One region of the Maribacter dokdonensis DSW-8 genome, then DNA from elsewhere that is predicted to be linked to it. Evidence: riboswitches for the same ligand, from Rfam matches in the RefSeq annotation. Region 1 holds a riboswitch; the other holds the start of a gene.

Region 1 (8,059 bases):
ACTAGCGTTAGTGCAACTTATAATATGACATTAACAAAATAACCCACCTTATATAAAACAAACAAAAAGCCCGGTACGTACCGGGCTTTTTTTGTTTTTACCACTATCTCTTTTAGCCTAAAGCTTGAGCAATATCCGCTATGATATCGTCTATATGTTCCAGACCTACAGAAATTCTGACCGTACCATCTGATATCCCCACTGCAGCACGTTCCTCTACACTCAATTTACTATGTGTTGTTGATGCTGGATGTGTTACTATGGTTCTTGAATCTCCTAAATTGGCAGAAAGGGATAATAGTTTAATGGAATCGAAAAACTCCCTACCCGCTTCTAAAGCGCCTTTAACTTCAAAGGCTACTACACAACCACCCGCTTTCATTTGCTTTTTTGCAATTTCATATTTTGGGTGCGATTTTAAAAATGGATATTTTACCCAATTTACCTTATCGCTCGCTTCTAAATATTCAGCTAACTTTAAAGCATTATCACAATGTCTATCGACTCTTATTGCCAGTGTTTCTAAACTTTTAGAAAGCACCCAAGCATTGAAAGGTGAAAGTGCCGGACCGGTAATTCGTGAGAAACGATACACCTTATCCATCAAATCTGCACTACCTACGGTAATCCCTGCCAAAACCCTACCTTGACCATCCATTAGTTTGGTACCGGAATGTATGACCAAATCCGCCCCAAATTTAATAGGCTGTTGTAAGTAAGGTGATGCAAAACAATTATCTATAATAAGTATTAGATTGTTCTTTTTGGCAATTTTACCCAATTCCTCCAAATCCAACACATCAACACCTGGATTGGTAGGTGTTTCCGCATAGATGATTTTTGTTTTCGGAGTAATTAAACGCTCTATTTCTTCTAAGGCATCTATTTTAAAGTATGTGTGATCAATATTCCACTTTGGAAAAAAGTTGGTAAACAACGAATGCGTAGAACCAAAAATACTTCTTGCCGATAGCACATGATCTCCACTATCTAACAATGCTGCCAATGTAGAAAATACCGCTGCCATACCCGATGCAAAAGCAAATCCGCTCTCCGCACCTTCCATTTGACAAACCTTATCAATAAATTCAGATGAATTTGGGTTAGAATATCTTGAGTATATATTACGATCTTTTTCCTCGGCAAACGAAGCACGCATATCTTCAGCGTCTTCAAATACAAAACTAGAGGTCAAATATAATGGAACGGAATGCTCCAAATTTTCGCTTCGTTTTAATTGTGTACGTATTGCGTTCGTTTCAAATTTATTGTTGTTCTTTTTCATTTCACTAATTCTTCTCTTTTCCTATTCCTATTTCTACTTTCATATACTTCGTACTTATGACTTTGTACTTCGTACTTTTCACTAGCCCTTCTCCGCAATTCGCAATATATCCCCAAAGACACCTCTTGCTGTTACTGCTGCGCCTGCACCTGCGCCTTGTATTACTAACGGATTTTCCCCGTAAGATTCCGTATAAATCTCTATAATGGAATCCGACCCTTTTACTTGCCCTAGAGCACTTTCTTTTGGTACGGAGACCAATTTAACATCTAACACTCCTTTTTCTTTCTGAAGATTTCCGTGCAGATCACCTACATAACGTAATACATGATCTGGTTTTTGGTTTTTCTTAATTTCATTGAACTTGGTATCCAACACTTCTAAATGCTGTAAGAAGAAATCTACCTGACCATCTTGCAATTTTTTAGGTATCAGGTTTTCAATATTGATATCTGCAAACTCATTATGCAAATCTAGCTCACGTGCTAAAATCAATAATTTACGCCCAACATCATTTCCAGAAAGATCTTCACGTGGATCTGGTTCCGTAAATCCTTTTTGCATTGCATCTTTCAAAATCGATGAAAAAGGTACATCCACTTCTGAGAATGTATTGAAAATATAACTTAAAGAACCTGAGAACACGCCTTTTATCCTTGTTATATTCTCTCCGGATAAATGTAATAACTTAATTGTATCAATCAATGGCAATCCTGCTCCTACATTGGTTTCGTACAGATATTGCTTTTGATTTTTTTGTAATTCTTCCCTCAGTAACTGATAAAAATCGTAACGCAAGGTATTGGCAATTTTGTTCGATGACACAATATCAAAACCATGCTCTACAAATTCAAAATAGTTGGCAACGAAATCTTTACTTGCCGTATTATCTATTACAATAAGGTTCTCCAAATGGTGACGCTTTGCAAATTCAAAGACATCATCAACCTTATACGGTTTTCCTTTCTGCTCCAGTTGTGTCTTCCAGTTCTTGGCAATACCCTTTTCATTCAACAATACCTTTTTTGAGTTTGCAATTCCAAAAACCCTTAAGTCTAATTTCTTGCGCTCTTTAATGGACTTTGCCGACTTTAAAATCTGTTCTATCAACGTACCGCCTACATTACCGTGACCGAAAATCAGAATATTGATTTTCTTACTGATGCCGAACACCTGACCGTGCATAACATTGACCGCCTTATGCAAATCCGATTTCTTTACTACCAAACTTACGTTCTTGCCAGATACCGTATTATTGAACAACAACGGCACGATCTGGTTCTTGATCAATGCATTGAACGGATTGTGAAAAGTGCTTAAATCTTGACCTACGATAGATATGATTGACACATCATCCATCACCGTAATCATATTTACATCTTTTGATTCAAAGTCGTTGCTAAACTCATTTTCCAATGCCAGCTTTGCCCTTTTTGCCTTATCCTTTTTCACCACAAGACCTATTCCCCTTTCAGATGATCCTTGGGAAATAATGCTCACACTAATATTACTAGATTGCAAGGCTTTAAAAATACGGGCATCTACCCCTACTTTCCCTAACAAGCCACGACCTTCTATATTAATCATGGCAACATCTTCTATTACCGAGAGCGACTTTATACCTTCTTTACTAGATTTGGCGCTTATTAAAGTACCCTCATTATCATCATTGTAGGTATTTAAAATACGTAACGGAATGTTCTTCTCTATTAAGGGAATTATGGTTTTGGCATGTAGAATGGTAGCTCCAAAATTGGCGAGCTCGTTTGCTTCTTCATAAGACAGGTTCGCCAGTCTTTTCGCCTCTGGTACATAATCAGGATTTGCCGTATAAATACCATCAACGTGGGTGTAATTCTGTAATTCTTCGGCATCTAAGAAATTTGCCAATAATGCCGCGGAATAATTACTGCCATTTCTACCCAAAGTAGTTGTCTCGTTCTCCACTGTAGAGGCTATAAAACCGGTTACTACCGCTACCGTATCACTCGGAATTTCAGCGAATTTTAAAAGCACCAATTCTTTGGATTCATTTTCAAGCACCTTGGCGTCACCAAAGGTATCATCGGTCTTAATGACTTCACGTGTATCTACAAGTTTGGCATTGATCCCTTTACCGATCAATAGTTTGGTTACCAGTTTGGCAGAGATCAACTCGCCATACGCCAACACCTCATCTTTTATTTTGGCACTGTAATCTCCCAACAAGGAAACTCCTTCATACAGCTTTGCCAAGCCCTTGAATTCGGCAGATAGATTTACGTTGGAATAGGTATGTTTTTGATACTTCTCCAGCGCTTCAAAATCTGACCTATAATCTTTTCCCTTGGCTGCTTTCTCTAGCATATCCTCTAGCTGATCTGTAGCCTTTTCCCTAGCGGAAACCACCATGGCTACATTCTCATTGTTTTTGACCTTTTGTGTAACGATATCCAATACACGCTCAAGTCCCTCGCCATTACTCAACGATTTACCACCGAATTTTAGGATTTTGATCTTCTTGATATTACCGTTGGTATTAAAAATACCGGTCAGCAATTTTTCCATCTGATCAAACTCGATCAAAAAGGCATCATGCCCATGTAACGATTGTACTTCGCCATAGGTTACATTACTCTTTGCCTGCGCCAATTGCTTAAAGGTATCTTTGTTTTCTTGGGCAGTAAAGAACATATCCGAATCTACTCCGATAATATGAATATTGGTATCGCTATTTTGTAGCTTAATAAAATTCTCATCACCATCCCTAGTTACATCAATGGTCTTTAACAATTGGTTCATCAACTTATACGCAGACAATTGAAAACGCTCTTGTAACTTATCGCCATGGTGCATTAACCAACTTTCTACATTAAAAACCTTAAGCTCCTCATTGGTACTTCGTTTAAACCGTTCTTTAAAGGAAGCCGGGGTCCTATAACATAACATGGCATGCATACGGGCATCATGCACAGGTTGTTTAGAATTCACTAAAAACTGTTCCTGTATTTGGCAATTGGCTATTAACCAATCGGTCGATTTCCAATCAGATGCCACAGGAATCAAATGTTCTGTCAGCGTTGGGTGCAATGCTGCCATTTCCCAAGCGATACCACCACCCAAAGATCCACCGATCAATGCAAACAAACGTTCTACCTTTAACTGTTGTAGACCTAATAAAAATATTCTAGCTACATCACCGGCTACAAAATCCTTATAGTTCTCTATTACAAACTTGTCATGACCATTGCCCGGAATGTTGAATGCCAAAATAGTGTACTTGTTGGTATCTATACACTTCTCTTCTCCGATCAAGGCAGACCACCAACCATTTTCACCGGTAACATTAGAATTGCCCGTTAATGCATGATTCACCAAAATTATTGGCGCTGTATGAAGCTCCTTCCCAAATACCTGATACGATAATTGAATATCTTGAGTACTACCGCTTAGGGTCTTGTATTTTTTAATCTGTAGTTGATGTAACATCTATTTCAAAATCAATTTATGGCTGAGCTTCGACTGCGCTCAGCCACCTCATGTAAATAATATATTCTTGAACATTCAATGACTTCGGCTAGGCTCAGCCGCCACCAATATTCTTTTTTTCTTAATCCACCGATCACTTCGGCTACGCTCAGTGACCGGTTGTTGACTATATGGGCAACCTATATTAAAGACTGGCAAATGCCTGCTCTAAATCTGCTTTTAAATCTTCTATATCTTCAAGACCTACCGACAAACGAATTAAATCTTGCCCTACACCTGCACCTTCTTGCTGCTCTGCGGTTAATTGCTGGTGGGTAGTACTTGCCGGGTGAATGATCAATGATTTGGTGTCACCAATATTGGCAAGTAAAGAAAATATCTTAGTAGCATCGGTAACCTTTTTAGCCGCTTCAAAACCGCCCTTGATACCAAAGGTAACCAATCCGCTTTGACCTTTTGGCAAGTATTCTTGTGCCAAGTCATAGTATTTATTGCTCTTTAATCCTGGGTAATTTACCCAAGCCACTTCTTTCCTTCCTTCTAACCAAGTAGCCAATTCCAATGCATTTGCACTGTGTTGCTTTATACGTACCGGCAAAGTCTCTAAACCTTGTATAATTTGGAAGGCGTTATACGGACTCAATGCCCCACCAAAATCACGTAAACCTTCCAGTATCAATTTAAAGGTAAATGCTGCCGCACCTAATGCCTCACTATAAACCAAACCGTGGTAACCTGCAGATGGTTCCGTAAATTCAGGGAATTTTCCGTTGGTCCAATCAAACGTACCGGCATCTATAATTGCTCCACCTAAAGACGTTCCTTGACCGCCAATATATTTTGTCAATGAATGAATGACCAAATTGGCACCGTGCTCAATAGGGTTTAACAATGAAGGAGTAGCTACTGTATTATCTACTATAAAAGGTACTCCCGCTGCTTTCGATTCTTTAGAAATCGCTTTCAGATCCAACACATCCAATTTCGGATTCCCTAAAGATTCCACAAAGAAAGCCCTTGTATTATCCTGTACCGCTTTTCCAAAATTTTCAGGATCAGATGCATCTACAAAGGTGGTCGTAATACCGAATCTTGGTAGGGTAACATTTAATAAATTAAAGGTGCCACCGTATAAACTGCTTGACGCTACAATATGATCGCCCGCTTTTAACAAGGTCAATAAACCTGTAGAAATAGCAGCAGTACCAGATGCAAAGACCACAGCACCAACACCACCTTCAACAGCGGCTAATCTATCTTGTAAAATTTGATTGGTAGGATTGTTTAACCGTGTGTAAATAAACCCTAGTTCTTTAAGTGAAAATAAGTTTGCCGCATGATCGGTATCATTAAATACATACGATGATGTTTGATAAATAGGCACTGCCCTTGTACCTCCATTTGTAGTGGTGTCGTGACCTGCGTGTAATGCGTTTGTTGCTAATTTGTGATTACTCATGATTTTGTTGTTTTTAAAAATTATTCTAATAATTAAAAAGCCCAACTTAAACACATAAAATTGTGAGTAAGTAAAATCAAAAAGTTATAAGAAAGTAATATCGAGAAAATCGATTACTGTTATCCTTCCCCTAAGGGTAGAATGTAGCACCTTCTTTGTATGGAACAAAGGGTTGCTAAGGTTTCAAAGGGTCTAATCCCTCCACCTTTCTTGATAACTATTCAATACGTGTGTGAACTTTGAACTACAAATATAAAGGCAGAAAAATTTAAAAACCTAGTATTTTATGAAAAATATATAATTCTTGGTCTTGTTGTTAGTTTTCTGAAGGCTTAAAAGCAATAGTACACCTGTTCAATTACAATATTCTCGATACACTCTTAACCTAAAGAAAAATTAGTTTAAGAGCACTCGAACTGACATTTTACTATCAACGAACAACGAGAAACGAACCACGAAAAACTACTCAATCATCCCTGCGCTCTTATATTTATCTATATACATCTGATCTTGCTCCGGGGAGTCTTTATATTTTTTACGTAATGCAATTAAATCTTTCTTTAATTTTTTAACGGTATCTGCGTAGGCAGGGTCATTGTAGACATTGTTCATTTCCTTTGGGTCCTTCAATCTATCATATAACTCCCACTCATCAACATCATAATAGAAATGCACCAATTTAAATTCTTTATTCACAATACCATAGTGACGCTTTACCATATGAACAGATGGATATTCGTAATATTGATAATACACGGCATCTCTAGTCCATTTTTCTTTTTCGCCTTTCAACAAGGGAATTAAACTTTCACCTTGCATATCACTTGGTGGCGTGATGCCTACAGCTTCTAACATTGTCTGTGCAAAGTCTAAATTCTGTACCATTTCATTTTCTACAGCTCCCGGTTCAACCACATTGGGCCAACGTACCAATAAAGGAGTTTTAAACGATTCGTCATAAATAAATCGCTTATCAAACCAACCGTGCTCCCCTAAATAAAATCCTTGATCAGAGGTATAGATCACTATGGTGTTTTCCGCCAATCCGCTTTCATCCAAATAATCTAACAAGCGGCCTACATTATCATCTACCGAAGAAATACTACCCAAATAATCTTGCATATAGCGCTGGTACTTCCATTTCATTTTTTCGGTATCGTTCATTTTTGGCCAATTGTTATAGAAAAAATCGTTGATGGAATCTAACACCGGATCATACAATGCTTTTTGTTCTACCGTTGCACGGTTATACGGACCGTAAAAACTATTGGGAAATTCCTCCACTACCGGTAAAACCTTACCCTCCATTTTAGCTAAGGTTTCCGGTCTGACCTTACTATCATGACTATACATCATGTGTGTCAACAAATTCATTTCTGCCGTCTTTGCCGCCGATCCTCTATTGCTGTAATCATCAAATAACGTTTCTGGCTCCGGGAAGGTTTTTTTCGTGAACTCCTTGAACTTATCCGGTCTTGGCCACCACGGTCTGTGCGGTGCCTTGTGCAAGTACATCATCATAAAAGGTTCGTCATTGGACGCTTCTTCTTTCAACCAATCTAGTGATACATCTGTTATGATATCGGTAACATAGCCTTGCTTGGTTATGGTATCACCATTGGTAACTATAAAATCTGGATTAATATAGTGCCCTTGACCCGGCAAGATCATAAACTCATCTACCCCTTTTGGATTATTGCCAAAATGAAGCTTACCGAACATCGCCGTTTTATACCCATTCTTTTTAAAGATTTGCGGAAAGGTCACCTGTGTAGTATCGAACGGAAAATAATTATCCACTTTCCCATTGATATGTGTATGCTTGCCTGTTAATATGGTTGCACGAG
Region 2 (8,059 bases), on a different contig from region 1:
GGAAGGTTTTTTTGGGATGAAAGAGCGGTTAGTCTAGAAGAGCAAACATTGGTTCCAATTCAAGACCTTGTGGAAATGGGACTAACTTTGCCTGAATTGGAAGCAAAACTGTCGGTCGTAGATTATTATGAAGCTTTATTCACTAATGCCTTCGGTGATGACAATGTTACCAGTGAGCGTATAGCATTAGCGTTATCTCAATTTATACGTTCTATGGTTTCATATGAATCTAAATTTGATGAAGGTTTGGCACAAGTAAACGATATAGATGACAACTTTCCAAATTTTACAAATTCAGAAAATAGAGGTAAGCAACTTTTTATGAGCAACCAGACCAGATGTTTTGATTGTCATGCTACCAATGTTTTTGTGGGTGATGCTGCTAGAAACAACGGGCTAGATGCTACTATTACAGATCCGGGCGTGGGCAGTATAACCGGTAATAATAACGATTTGGGCGAATTTAAAGTACCATCTTTAAGAAACATTGCTTTAACAGGACCTTACATGCACGATGGTAGATTTGAAACTCTAGAAGAGGTTATAGAGCATTACAATAGCGGAGTACAGAACAACCCAAATTTGGATAATAGACTTACGCAAGGTAATAACGTTCGCAGACTAAACTTATCCGATAATGACAAACAAGCATTAGTTGATTTTCTACATACCTTGACCGATACAGAATTTATCACTGATGAGAAATATGCCGATCCGTTTATAGAGGATTAACCATTCATTTATTTCAATAGGTTTATAATTCAAATTAATATAATTAGTTAAAAAATCTTTTAAGCTAAGCTGTATTATTGGTTTGATGTAAATTTGGCGTTCAATTTAAAAAAAGCTCAATACTAAAACTCTTATTCTACCTCTTTTATACGCACTCTAGCAAGTGTTAAACGTAATATTTATTAGGTATTTATAAGAAAAATTGGGTTTAATGAATAGAATGAAATTTACTTAGTCTAATACATAAATAATGAATTATGAAGTATAAAATGTTAATAGCTGTTTTGGCAATTTTTAGCACAACGGCATATGGGCAATGGCAAGTCTCGGCAAGTTCTGGCTATGCCGTTGGAAGTGCAGGTATGAAATTGGGAGAACGAATTACGACAACGGAAACAGAAAACTCATATGGCAGTTATGGAGAAGGCACAAACTTTCAACTTAGAGGCACCTATTTTTTTGACGACTCTTTCGGTTTTGATCTTGGAGTAGGTTATTTGCATGGTTCTGACCAGGATATTTCTATTGTTAGTCTACCGGATACAGAAGTGAATGCTGTTGCAAGGGCAAGGGCATTTGGTGCTTCCGCATCCGTGGTATATAAATTCACCAATAATATATATGGACGTTTTGGAGCATTATTAAAATTGGGAGGTAAAACGGAAGGTGTCATTTACCAAAAATCTGTTTTTTCTGAAGCTGAAGCCGAGGCTTTTGGTGTACCGGAAGGCTCTTATTCCGAAACGAACTATAAAGAGGATTTTCATGGACATTTTCCTTTAGGGTTCGTGGGAGCTCTTGGATATAAATATGATTTAGATGATAACTTTAGCCTGTTTGTAGAAGCTGAATATTACGGTATTAGTTTAAAGCGTAAAGATTCGGAAATATCCGAATTCAATACGGATTTAAAACTACCTGATGGTACTATAGCGGTTAGTGGGCTATATACCATTGATAATTTGCCAGAAGGCGTAAATAGAACTACTACCTACGTAGATAACCTATCCAATACCAATACTGATACATCTAAAGAACTGTCCCAGAAAGTACCATACTCTTCTTTTGGATTAAATATTGGTATTACTTACAAATTTAATAAAGCAACGAATTAAGTTTTCATTATTAATCTTTTACAAAAAAAAGAACCCCCTGTTTAAGATAAACAGGGGGTTCTTAGCAAATAACTCAAAATGAAAATAAACGTATTCGGGGGGAATACGTTTATATGGAAGATTTTATTTTAACAAACCAAGTATACCTTCCAATTCGGTTAAATTAAGGCTAGCGTTATTATCAGTGTCCAATACATCAAAATTTTCAGAAACTTCGCCAATAGCTTCAGTTGAGCTAATAGCTTGATCATTGTTGGTATCCAATAGGCTAAATAAGCTCGCCACCTGCTGTACCGTAGAATTAGAACTTAGTGAGCTTAATAATGTAGCAGCATCGGACATAGATGAGGTGTTCATGTTCTTTACACTGTTACAACTGGTTATTGAAGCAATAATGATAAACGTTGCAATTACTTTTTTCATGGTTATGTGTTTTAATATTTATGTGTTACAAAAGTATATTTACCTCTTAGTAAGTGAAAACAATATATACCAATAGTGTAATTATTACTACGTATCTATAGAATCAATAGATGAAAAATTTTGTAATACTTAATTGTTAGCATCGGCCTTAAACCAAATATTAAAGGAGACTTCTTCTGGTCGCTGATCTTGTGGTGGTGTTCCTTGAGAACCTCCTCTACCTCCACCGCCAGGACCACCACCTTGACCACCTCTGCGACCTCCAGGTCCGCTACCTTGACCTCCAGCACCAAAACTTACATTTGGGCTTTCAGTTTTTGTTTCGGATTTTATTTTTGGAGTCATAATACCAATGGATAATTTGGATAGCTTGGTGTCATTATCAACAATGCTATTTTTTGGTATTTTTAAGTGATAATGAAGTTCTTTAGCTTCGTCAAAATTGTAGTTTATGGTAACACCTAGATTGTTTAGGTCTAAATGAAATTCTTCTTCATGGTCAAAATTAATAAAGCGTGCCGTTCTGGGCATTTCTTCCAATAGCTTGTTCATGTCTGGTCCTTTACGCTCTTGTTCATCCGTTTTTTTACGAGAATTATCTTTTTCATTTCGTTCTGGACGTTCTGGCGGAGTAATATTGATTGGATATTGAATGGAAACATTTTTCTTCTTTTTTCCTTTAACATCAAAATACACGTAAAAGCCCTGGTGCAACATAGACATCATAGTAGCTTGGTCTACTGTACTTAATTGGACCATAATATGTTCTGCGTCTATAATGCTTTGATAAGTAATGTTATCCTCTGTATTTTGAGCTTGGCCAATTGCCCAACCAAATAACAATAATAGCGTAGTATATATTTTCATCTTAGTAATTCTGGAATGGTAAACCTATTGATAAAACAAAGACTAAAGAGGAGTTTTAAGTGGATGCCATAAGATTTAAAGCGAATACCTGAATCTTTACCAGTTACATATTTGAACAATGCTAGTTGCTTATATTTCATCATGTAGATGAATTTTAAAAATAGAAAAGCTCCAATATTGCTATTGGAGCCCTTCGTCATCAATCAATCAATCAAAAAAACTATCTTTAATTATAGACCTAATGCGGTTATTGCATCGTCGTCTTTTGTAAATGCATACGCACGCCACGGTCTATTGTAATTTGTAAATCTCCACAGCACATCTCCGTCGCTATTAACTTCCCAAATAGCACCTGTGCCTTCGCAGATAAGGGTGTTGCCATTACTCATTCTAACCCCACTGCCTAAACCATTACTATATAAATCGGTATCTGTGAATTCCCATATTAATTCAGGCTCATTATCTTGACCGGCTACCAGTTCATAAGGCGGACTCAATTGGTATTCTGCTACTGCAGACTGGTTATCGTATTTGTTATTTACAAAAACCAACATTTTATTATCATCAAAAAGATTAGGATAATGTACCCTGTTCATGGTCACTTCACCAACATTGTCATAAGTAAGGGGGTTTCCAAAACGGTAAACCAGGTCACCACCTAAATTATAGTTTCCGCCGGTATTGGTGGCAGCCTCTTCTGTTGAGGTGCTATGATCAATAACCCAAACCTCGCTATAAAAGTTAACGGTCATGTATAAAAGGTCGTTCGTTTCATCTAGGGTTATACCGTTTACATGCATAATGTCACCATCAGTTTGATCATTATTATAATTGATGTCAATAAGGTTGGGAACATCGGCCACGACACCAAAGTTTAATTTGCTTTCATCGTAATCTTGAACAATATGGTCCGTAGCATGCCACTCCCAAACTATTTCTTGGGTTAATGGATTCATTTCAATAATAGCTTCAGGGTAAATATTAAAATTACCCGAAAATCCCATCTCCGCAGCATCTGCAGCACTTACTTCTTCCCATACGGGAAATATGATATTTCCGTTCGATAAGTAATTAACATCATGATGTGAGATGTAGGTATTAGTAGAATAGTCCACTTCCCATTCAATGGATTGGTCAGCATTTATTTTTCTAAAACCGCCACCATAACCACCAAAGGTTATCTGTGGATTATCAGCTTTTATCGTAGCTACCAAGCTGCCATCAGATTGAAGCATGGCATCATTACCCAATTGGTCACCATTGAAATCCCAATCAAATAAGGTATTGCCATCATGATCAATTAAATATACCCCATTGTCCGGTGCAACGGCTAAAATGTAGGAGTCACTGTCCACAGTACTACTTGCTTCATTGGTGTCGCTAGTATCATCTGTTGTTTCTTCTTCGGTGATTGAAACATCATCGGAATCATTACTGCAAGAAGTTAAGAAAAGCAGGCATACAAATAATGCAGTTGTTCCTAAGTTAAGATTCATTTTTCTCATCGATTTTAATTTTTAGGGTTGTTATACGGTTTAAGCATCTAAGTAGGTATAGATACCAGTCTCCGTTTAGATTTTAAATGTAGTTCGAAGTTTAAATGAAAATGAAGCTTCTCAGCGAATGGAGCTTATAATTCAGCAAACGGCCCTTTTGTATAAGTGAAATTTTTTAGCCTTTTGTCATCTTAAAATGGCATTTTCTGCAATTGGTCAAAACGGTTTAAATTAAGATATAATTAGTATAATTTTTGGTTTTATGTACCGATGGTTTATTAATTTTGCGCCCTTAAATTATCAAGAATCTCAAATAGAGATAGCAACCTGCAATAACGAGCAAGGTGCTAAAAGCGATAAGCCAATACCTTGGAAAAAACGTTAAATCCTTCCTATTGTATTTGTTATAGCTCTAAACGTGATTCTTCAAATAACCATATATGACTCAAGTAAAAGCTGTAACAGCCAATGCAAAGGCACTTATTCCATTTTTAATATTCATTGCAATATTTCTAGGCGTAGGCATTTTTCAAAATGATTTTTATGCCCTACCCGCTCCTATTGCCGTAATTGCTGGTATACTGGTAGCATTTCTCATGTTTAAGCAATCTATGAAGGAGAAAATTGCCATTCTTTTAGAAGGGTGCGGTAATGATAAAATTTTGACCATGTGTCTTATATACTTATTGGCAGGAGCATTTGCAGCGACAACCAAAGCTATGGGCAGTGTAGATGCTATTGTTCATTTAGGTCTGGATGTTATCAGCGGACACTATATATATGTAGGTGTGTTTGTAATTGCTGCATTTTTGTCTATTTCTACGGGTACCTCTGTTGGCGCTATAGTAGCGCTGGCTCCAATTGTAATTGGTTTTGCGGATACCGGTAATTTTTCGCTGGGTATTTTATGCGGTGCCTTGTTAGGAGGTTCCATGTTCGGTGATAATCTATCGGTAATTTCAGATACCACCATTGCCGCTACACAATCACTGAACGTAAAAATGAGTGATAAGTTCAAGGCGAATATCAAAATAGCCGTACCTGCTGCCATTATAAGTATGGCCATTTTAATGTATGAAGGTCTAAGCATGAATACCGTAGGAATGGAAATGGAAGAGTATCATTATTCCATTCTTAAAATTTTGCCTTATTTAATTGTAATTATACTTTCAGTAATAGGTGTGAACGTTTTTGTGACGCTTGTATTGGGCGCAATTTCGGCTGGAATCTTAGGTGTCTTTTATGGTGATTTCACAGTGTTGGAATTTACAAGAATATCATATACAGGCTTTACCAATATGACGGAGATATTTCTTTTATCATTATTAACGGGCGGTTTGGCCGCTTTGGTGACGTTCAATGGCGGTATAGCGTTTATACTATTAAAAATTAAAACTTTTGTAAAAAGTAAGAAGTCGGCACAGTTTGGTATTGCAACACTGGTATCAACTATTAACATGGCAATTGCGAACAATACGGTCTCCATAATTATATCTGGACCCATTGCTAAATCTATTAATGATGAGTATGCTTTAGAGAACAAACAGACTGCATCTATCTTAGATGTCTTTGCTTGTATAACTCAAGGATTATTGCCTTATGGAGCCCAGGTGCTTATGATTTTGAGCTTTGCAAAGGGTAGTATAACTTATTTGGACCTTGTAAGTAATACTTGGTATCTATTGTTATTATTGGTGTCTACTGTGTTGGTTGTAGGATTAAAATCTAAGAAGTAAATAGCCTACAGGAATATTAAAAAACATTCTCAATAGCATTAAAATAAGGTATAATAAAATGTAGCGATTAACTTTTCATCAAATTCTCTAAATCTTCAGGTGTTCTAGGTAAGTCCGAACTTAACACTTCACAACCATCTTCCGTGATTAAAATCATATCTTCTGTAAATACTGAAATATTGTTATCATGATTATAATACCACGGCTCTACAGTAAATACCATGCCTGGTTTTAAAAGTGCATTCGATAAGTTTGGATCGCCTGTTGATAAGCCTAAATGGTGACCAAAAAACAAACCTACTTGCATATATTTTTTTGAGTGTTCAGGAATAATGGTATTGGTGAATTTCTGCACATCCTTAAAGGTTATACCTGGTTTTAAAAACTTAATAATTTCATCAGCAATTTTGGTTTCCATCATCAGAATCTCTCTTTGTTCTTTTGTGAATTTGCCAGAAACCGGAAATGTTCTTCCTATATCACTTACGTATTGTTCATATTCGCACCCCACATCAAAAATAACAAGATCCCCATTTTGCATAATACGGTTTCTTCGATTATAATGTGTTGCTAAAATTCTCCAGGGCCAATGAGAGTTTGGTCCGGATTTTATGATGGACCCAAAGGCTAGCCTTTGTGAACCATTTTTCTTGAAATCGCCTTCTAAAACGCCTTCTAAATAACGTTCGTCTATTCCTGGTTTTATAGCTTTTGCCGCCTCTTTAATACCTTTAACTGTTATATTTGCCGCCTGTTTTAAGATTTTTACTTCATTTTCAGATTTTATCATACGTACTTTGGCAATTGCTTCGTAGATATTTTCAAAACTTAAATCTGTATGTTTCTTTTTGATTGCCTCTAAAAGAACTTGAACAGGAGAATAGGTAGCTATGTAGTCATTGGGTGCAAATTTTACTTCACCAGGTCTACCGTTATTTATTAATATTTTAGATTTATTGGAGTTTTCTAAATTCAACAGATTAGTAAAATCTTCTATGGAAGCGAGTGGGATACCTGTTCTGTTTATGATCTTTTTATCATTTAATAGAGGTCTTCCGGGAAAATCATTTTTTCTAGAACTGTTTTCAAACCGTATATCCTGTTCTGGAGTATAGATAGTAACTTTTTGATTGTCCAAGTTAAAAACTAAAATGGCATTTGGCAATTCTAAACCAGTAAAGTAATAAAAATCATCTGTTTGCCTAAATGTTTCACCAAATGAAAATCCGTCTTTCGCGGGAATTAATACTAGCCCTTTTTTATTTAATCGGGCTAATTCAGTCATCAGATTTTCTCGTCTAGTGTTTAATTCTTCTTTTGTAAAAGGTAAATCAGTCCACTCAAAATAAGATTGCACCGGTGTTTGACCATTTACAACCACCATAGCTAAAATTGATACTAAACATGTTAAAATTACTTTCATTTTCTACTTTTACTTAGATTGGTTATCAGAAGTGCTATGCTCAGATAAGTAATGTGCCAAAATTTTCTCAACGAGTTCATCTTTAGTCAAATGGTGAAATACCGTTTTAACTTTCGTTCTAAGTTCATCTGAAATTTCTTTGTTCGGTTTTGTCTTAAATATTTTCTTGGCCCATAATAAAGTGTTGTTCTCTTCAATACTTTTGGCATCCGCTTTTTGATATTTAGAAAAGGAAATACCTAATTCTTTCTCAAAATCGAAAACCTC

What was found. Region 1 has a riboswitch for S-adenosylmethionine ahead of I600_RS14700 (O-acetylhomoserine aminocarboxypropyltransferase/cysteine synthase family protein). Riboswitches for the same ligand answer to the same signal wherever they lie in the genome.
Positions count from the first base shown of each region.
Region 2: it holds a riboswitch for S-adenosylmethionine, as region 1 does, so the genes downstream of both, I600_RS01775 (Na+/H+ antiporter NhaC family protein) here and I600_RS14700 (O-acetylhomoserine aminocarboxypropyltransferase/cysteine synthase family protein) in region 1, are expected to answer to the same signal.

Region 1 is NZ_LDPE01000003.1:234,029-242,087, reverse strand. It holds gene I600_RS14715 (hypothetical protein) at 1-42, shown strand, start outside; gene I600_RS14710 (trans-sulfuration enzyme family protein) at 113-1,285, opposite strand; gene thrA (bifunctional aspartate kinase/homoserine dehydrogenase I) at 1,367-4,753, opposite strand; gene I600_RS14700 (O-acetylhomoserine aminocarboxypropyltransferase/cysteine synthase family protein) at 4,938-6,212, opposite strand; SAM riboswitch class I at 6,329-6,432, opposite strand; gene I600_RS14695 (sulfatase family protein) at 6,675-8,059, opposite strand, start outside.
Region 2 is NZ_LDPE01000001.1:385,314-393,372, reverse strand. It holds gene I600_RS01805 (cytochrome-c peroxidase) at 1-732, shown strand, start outside; gene I600_RS01800 (outer membrane beta-barrel protein) at 990-1,847, shown strand; gene I600_RS01795 (EF-hand domain-containing protein) at 1,971-2,270, opposite strand; gene I600_RS19380 (hypothetical protein) at 2,400-3,137, opposite strand; gene I600_RS01780 (arylsulfotransferase family protein) at 3,368-4,642, opposite strand; SAM-I-IV-variant riboswitch at 4,926-5,022, shown strand; gene I600_RS01775 (Na+/H+ antiporter NhaC family protein) at 5,074-6,369, shown strand; gene I600_RS01770 (M24 family metallopeptidase) at 6,437-7,792, opposite strand; gene I600_RS01765 (DEAD/DEAH box helicase) at 7,802-8,059, opposite strand, start outside.